DNA from 2 places in the Methylobacterium sp. Ger2507 genome. Region 2 is predicted to be linked to the other one. Evidence: predicted binding sites of a transcription regulator. Region 2 holds the regulator's gene; the other holds the start of a gene.
The links. The regulator LexA, encoded in region 2, represses DNA repair genes until DNA is damaged. The targets are predictions, from matches to a motif close to TGTTCNNNNTGTGTTCNG.
Positions count from the first base shown of each region.

Region 1 (3,524 bases), 1.2 Mb from region 2:
CAGCAGGCGCAGCCACAGGTACTGAGCGACGTTGGTGTCCTGGTACTCGTCCACCAGGATGTAGCGGAAACGGCTCTGGTAGTTTTCCAGGACGTCGGGGTTCTCGCGCCAGAGCTTGAGGCAGAGCAGCAGCAGGTCGCCGAAATCGGCGGCGTTCAGGGTCAGAAGCCGGGCCTGGTAGGCCGAATAGAGCGTGCCGCCCTTGCCGAAGGCGAAGGCCTGGGCCTCGCCCGGGGGCACCTGCTCGGGCAGGAGGCCGCGATTCTTCCAGCCGTCGATGGCCGAGGACAGGGCGCGTGCAGGCCAGCGCTTCTCGTCGATGTTCTGGTCGACGATGACCTGCTTCATCAGGCGGAGCTGGTCGTCCATGCCCAGGATCGTGAAGTCCGAGCGCAGGCCGACCAGCTCGGCGTGTCGGCGCAGGATCTTGGTGCCGATGGAATGGAAGGTGCCGAGCCAGGGCATGCCCTCGCCGGCCGGGCCGATGAGCCCGCCGATGCGGTGCTTCATCTCGCGGGCGGCCTTGTTGGTGAAGGTCACCGAGAGGATGTCGAAGGGCCGCGCCTTGCCCGTGGCGATGAGGTGGGCGATGCGCGTCGTCAGCACCCGGGTCTTGCCGGTACCGGCGCCGGCGAGCACCAGGACCGGGCCATCCGTGGCCTCGACGGCGCGGCGCTGCTCGGTGTTCAGCCCTTCGAGATAAGGGCTCGCCTGCGGCCGCAGGGAGGCCATGGCACGGGCGGCGATGGAGGTCGGGGCGGCGTCGGAGGCGGAAGCGCCGGCCGCGTCGAGAGGCTTCGTCATCGCGCATCCCTGGACCAAAACGCGAACGGCGTCGAGAGTGATGCCAGTCCCCTCCCGGTCTTCGGGGGTCGGCCGACCGGTCGGTCCCGGTGCCGTTCGGAACGTGCGGCAGGATGCCGAGATTCGGGAAGCCGCCTTTCCATCGACGCGTGGTCTCACCAGATCAGGACGAAACCCCACCGAACAAGGACGTTCCGATGCTCAGCCCCCGCCTGTTTTTCGTCACCGGCCTCGCGCTCCTGACGGCCGGCCCGGCCCTGGCGCAATCCTCGCGCGCCATCGACAGCCTCAACGCCACCAACGACCGGCTCTCCGACCGCAGCCAGCTGCGCGGCATCGAGCAGCGCCAACAATTCGACACCAACCAGACGCGGATGCAGATCCAGCGCAGCGACCTGTTCCGGCCGAGCGCACCCGCGGCACCGATCGTGGTTCCGGGCCGGCGCTGAGCTGCGGCCGGGCCGGGATCGGCGGGACTGACGTAGGCCTCGTGTCGGGCGGAGCGACTTTGACCGCGCCAGGGCTCTGGCGCGCGTCGGCCTCGCCTGTGCTATGTCCGCGAACGGAGCAGGGGCGAGCCCCCGGGTGACGAGGCGGAACAAACACGGTGCGTGACATCCTGACCGCGCTGGCGGGCGCCGTCATCCTGCTCCTCGTTGCGGCCCTCGCCGTCCCACCCTTCGTGGCCTGGGAAAGCTATCGCGCCACCCTCGACCGCACGATCAGCCGTTCGCTGGGCGTGACGGCGCAGACGGAGGGCCGGATCGGCGTCCGCCTCCTTCCCTCGCCTAGGCTGAAGCTCGATCGCCTCCGGCTCGGCGCCGCCGCCGGATCGGCGCCGAAGCTCGATCACCCGCTCCTCGATCTCCAGGGCGTCAGGGCCGAACTTGCACTGGCACCTCTGCTGAAGGGCGAGATCCGCTTCACCGAGACCCGGATCGGCCGGGCCGAGGTCAAGCTGCCGGTCACCGACGGTGAGGCCATAGTACTGCCGGCCCGCGGCTTGGCGGAGGCTCTTCGGCGCGACCTCGCCATCGAGGATCTGACGATCCGGCAATTCGTCCTGACAACCCAGGTGCCGGCGACGGGGCGGACCGAGCAGTTCTATGCCGAAGCCCTGCAGATCTCGGCCCCGGCGCTGGTCGGCCCCTGGCGCGCAGAGGGAACCAGCCGCGGCGTGCCCTTCCGGCTCTCGACGGGCGAGATCGGGTCCGACGGCGTCAGCGTGAAGATCGCCGGCGGTGGCGATACGCGGCCGCGCTTCGAAGCCGATGCCCGTCTCAGCCTTGCGCCCGCCGGAACGGGCGCGTCCGGTCGGCGCTTGGCGACCGTGGTCGCGGAAGGCAGCGCCCGTATCGTCGTCGGGCCACCGGTCCAGGCGGCAGGCGCCTATCTGCCGTTCTCTCTCGGGGGCAAGTTCACCGGGCGCGGCCTCACAGCCCGGTTCACCGATGTCGCCCTGGAGATCGATCCCGGCGGACAGGCCCTGCGCCTCGGCGGCACGGGGCAGCTCGACCTGAAGCAATGGCGCGCCGGCCTCGCCCTCTCGACCCGGCGCCTCGACCTGGATGCCTTCCTGACCTCGGCGGCCGGACAGGCGCTGATCGCGCGCGGCGTTCCGGCGATCGGCGGCCGGAACGGCCTCGGCCTGCCCGTGATGGTCGATCTGGACCTCGCGGTGGAGAGCTTGGCCCTCGGCCTCGACGAATGGTCGCGGCTCGCCGCCAGCGGCACCCTCGACCGGACCGGCGGGGTCGTCCTGCGTCGGCTCGACGTGACCGCGCCGGGTGCGGCGGTGCTCGGGGCCAGCGGCGAGATCGACACCGAAGCGGGCCTGCGCTTCACTGGACGGTTGTCCGTCGACGCCCCGGCCTCCGACGGCTTCGGCCGCTACCTGCGCCGTCTCGGGTTCGAGGGTCCGGCCGTGGCCGTGATGGATGGCCGACCGGTGCAGTTGGCTACCGATCTGTCGGTGGACGCCTTGACGGTGTCGCTGCGCAACCTGCGGCTCGGCCTCGGCGAGGCGCGCGTCACCGGGAATGCCCGCTACGCGGCAGCCGACGGCGCTCATCGGGGGCGGTTCGATGCGCAACTGGTCGCGCAGGGCCTCGACATCGCTACCCTGCCGGTTCTCGGAGGCACGCTGGCCGACCTGCGGGGCCACGATGTCGGGCTCACCCTCCTGGCCCGCGACGTCCGCTACGGCCCGTCCGGCGCGCATTCGGGTGGCGGCACCATCGCGGCCAGCCTCCAGTCGGACGGCCCGAGCCTCGTGGTCGACAGCCTCGACATCAGCGATCTGGCAGGCGCCAACGCCAAGCTGTCGGGACGCATCGATCCGGACGGCACGGGCCGGATCGCCGGGCGGGTCTCGGCAGCGGTGGCCGCCCCCCTGTTCGCGCTCCTCGACCGGGTCTGGCTGGCGGAAGCCCAGCGAATCCCGGCCTTCCTGCGCGCCGGAGCCCTCGACCTTGCCGTCAGCCTCGAACGGGATGCCGGCACGGCCGATACCCTCCGGGTCGCCGCCAAGGGCGAGGCCGCCGGCGGCCCCCTCGACCTCGACCTCCGGAGCCGTTCCGGCCGCATCGACAGCCTGGACCTCACCCTCGCGACGGCGGATGCGGGAACCTGGCTCGGACGCCGCGACATCCCGGCCCTGCGGCGCCCCGGCCGCCTTCGCCTCGTCGGTACGCCCGGCCCCGCCGAAGCCGATGGCAGAC
Region 1 is NZ_JBUYVC010000001.1:1,417,998-1,421,521, reverse strand. It holds gene ACV7NL_RS06560 (ATP-dependent helicase) at 1-804, opposite strand, end outside; gene ACV7NL_RS06555 (hypothetical protein) at 1,002-1,253, shown strand; gene ACV7NL_RS06550 (AsmA family protein) at 1,412-3,524, shown strand, end outside.
Region 1: ACV7NL_RS06560 (ATP-dependent helicase) is a predicted target of LexA. The motif match lies at 815-832, and genes of this name have one in related genera.

Region 2 (3,524 bases):
GCTGATCGCCGGACAGGGCGGCCGCCGCGAGGGCGCCGGTCCCGTCACCCGCGCCGTCGCGTTCCTGATCGCCGCGATCGTCGGAACGCTGGCCACGACCCTCGTGGCGCAGATCGCCACCGCGCCCTTTGCGACCTATCATTTCCAGACGGTGCAGCCCTTCGGCCTCGTCGGCAATGCGCTCACCCTCCCGCTGGTCTCCCTGGCGGTGATGCCCGCGGCGGTGCTCGGCATCCTCGCCTATCCGTTCGCCCTGGATCAGCCGGTGTGGTGGGCGATGGGTCTGGCGGTGCGCGGAATGCTGTCGATCTCGACCTGGATCGCGGGCTTCGGACACGCCGTCGTGGTGGTGCCGGCCTTCGGGGCGGGGGCGTTGGGGCTGCTGGCGGCCGGCCTCCTCCTGCTCACCCTTCCGGCCTCGTCCCTGCGTTGGCTCGGGTTGATCCCGGCGGCGATCGGCATCGCCTTCGCGGCGTCGCCCGATCGCTTCGACATCTACGTCGATCGGGAAGGCACCGGGGCGGCGATCCGGGATCGCAGCGGCCACCTCGCCACTCTGGGGCGTCCGCCGGCCTTCGTGCTCGAACAATGGCTGAAAGCGGATGGCGATGCCCGGAAGGCCGGCGCCGTCCCGGCCTTTCCGGACGCCCGGTGCGATGGCCTCGGCTGTACCCTGACCCTGCCGGATGGGCGCAGGGTCGCCCTCGTCACCGACAAGCGCGCCTTCCCGGAGGATTGCGCCCGGGCCGATATCCTGATCAGCCGCCAATCGGCCCCGCCGGGCTGCGCCGCGGCGTTCGTCCTCGACCGGACCTTCCTGGCGGCACACGGCGCGGCGGCCTTGCGCCTCACGCGCGAGGGCGCCCGCGTCGTTACGACCCGGCGCCCGGGAGAAGCCGTTCCCTGGCGACCCGTGGCACCTGCCAACACGGACGCACCGGCGCGTGCCGCACCGGACATCGTGCCGGCAGCGCCGATCGGGCGAGCAAAGGACGCACCAGGTTCGCCCGGCGAAGGGCCGGGCGAAGGAATTGGCGAAGGGACCGGCGAAGAGCCTCAGTAACGACGCACGAGACTGACGAGGCGCCCCTGGATCTGCACCCGATCAGGGCCGAGCACGCGGGTCTCGTAGGCCGGATTGGCGGCCTCGAGAGCGATGGACGATCCCCGTCGGCGCAGGCGCTTGAGGGTCGCTTCCTCGTCATCGATCAGGGCCACGATGATGTCCCCGGTGTTCGCCGTGTCCTGCTTGCGGATCACCACGAGATCGCCGTCGAGAATGCCGGCCTCGATCATCGAATCGCCGCGCACCTCCAGGGCATAGTGCTCGCCACCCGCGAGGAAGTCCGGCGACATCGTCACCGAATGGCTCTGCTCCTGGATGGCCGAGATCGGCGTACCGGCCGCGATCCGCCCCATCACCGGGATCGTCACAGCCCGGCCGCTCTCGTCGGTCGCCTGGGTGGTCGGCAGGCGTGAGATGGAGGCGCCGGCCGGCACACCCTTCCCCTTGCCGCCCTCGACCACGCTCGGGGTGAAGCGACGGACTTCCGCCGCAGGCGCGGTCCGCGCCGAGGCGGATTGACCGCCGAGGCTCTCGGGCATCCGGATCACCTCGATGGCGCGGGCCCGGTTCGGCAGACGCCGCAGAAAGCCCCGCTCCTCCAAGGCCGTGATCAGGCGGTGGATGCCCGATTTCGACTTCAGATCGAGGGCGTCCTTCATTTCGTCGAAGGACGGGGGAACGCCGCTCTCGCGCATCCGAAGCTGGATGAACTGGAGCAAATCCAGTTGCTTACGCGTCAACATGCGGAACACTCTTCGTTGGAGACATTGGCTGCGGCGGACGACCACAGAAACAAACCACGAACACGTTAAACGTTCCGCAAGTGTTCTGCAAGAGTTCCTTAAAGAAGGCGGAATTCGTGCGCGGTGGCGCGCGTCCGATCCCAATTCAGGGCCGGTCGGGTTGGTCCGGTCACCGGTCACCGGTCACCAGAGCATCCGGACGCAACTCTGGCAATATCCGGATCGGGCGGAAAGGCCGCCAGAGCGCTGACCTTGCCCCGCGATCGACGGCGCTCAGGTTTCGTGCGCGTCGGGCAGGCATGAACCGGGAAGGCGCGCGTTTCTCGACTCTGTCGCACCCGGATCGGCCGTTCGCCGCATTCCGCAAAGGCACGGCGCGATGCGATGCGATGGACGGCTCGCGCTACAAAGCATCATAGACTGCAAGCCTTGCCTCTCATCTCTCCTTAACCAAGAGAAAACCCCGTCGTTGTGTCCTTTACTGCCTATAGATAGATATTCCCCTTATAGAAAAACGCCAGAACAACGACAAGGCCAAGCAAACATGTCGAAAATCATTGCGTATTGGGACAGTGAAAGTTCCCGCAATGCCGCTGGCGGCCAAGCAGACCTCATCCTGGCGACGGCGCAAGGCGCGGCGGATGGCTGGGCGAAACACATCCAGGGCGACGCCGTGATCGAGATCGCCATCGCGATGGGCAATTTCGCCGGCGGAAATGTCCTGGCCAATGCCGGTCCCAGCTATGCCTGGGACGGCCAGGGATGGACCTTCGCCCCGATCCTGGAAGCGCGCGAGGGTTGGGATGGCAATGGAGGCGAGGCGGACGGCAAGGTCACCCTGGGCCAGGACAAGCTGGGCGATCTCTTCTTCGATCCGCAGGGACAAGCCGGTGTCCCGTCCAACAAGATCGACGCGTTCGGGCTGTTCCAGCACGAGATCGCCCATGCCATCGGGTTCATTGATTTCCAGCCGGCCTGGTATGAAAACGGATCGATGGTGTATTACGACGAGAATACAACCACGGTCCTGGGTGGCCCTGCCAAGCTCGACGATGCGCGGGCGCATGTCTCGGGCGTCGAAGATCTGATGGACCCCTATTCGCCCTGGGGGTGGCGCCCGCAGATCTCGGATCTCGACCTCGCTCTCCTTCAGGACAAGGGCCTTCCGATCGCAACGGATCGCAAGGACCAGATCTGGCTCGGCAGCAAATCCGACACCTTCTCGGCCTTCGGCGGCGACGATTACGTCGAGGGCGGACGGGGCGACGATCACATCGACGGTGGGGCCGGCAAGGATTGGCTCTATGGCGGCGTCGGCAACGACACCCTTCTCGGGGGTGCGGGCGCCGACGGGCTCGATGGCGGCGAGGGCGATGACCTTCTCGAGGGCGGCACCGGCGCCGATCGGCTCTATGCCGGCCTCGGCGACGACAACCTGCGTGGCGACGCGGGGGATGACGTTCTGGAAGGTGGCGACGGCACCGATATCCTGAACGGTGGCGCCGGCGCCGATCTCATCATGGGTGGTCGCGGCGGCGACCGGGTTGCCGGCGGAGCCGGGGATGACACCTTCGTCATCACCTTCGGCGATCTGGAGACGAAGGGCATTCGCGACCTGATCGTCGATTTCCAGGGCGCGGGGCAATCGGGCGGCGATGTGATCCAGTTCAGCGGGTTCGCCGTCGCCTCGACCCTGGACCTCATCGGAACGTCCG
Region 2 is NZ_JBUYVC010000001.1:2,580,909-2,584,432, forward strand. It holds gene ACV7NL_RS11960 (ComEC/Rec2 family competence protein) at 1-1,063, shown strand, start outside; gene lexA (transcriptional repressor LexA) at 1,057-1,809, opposite strand; gene ACV7NL_RS11970 (calcium-binding protein) at 2,354-3,524, shown strand, end outside.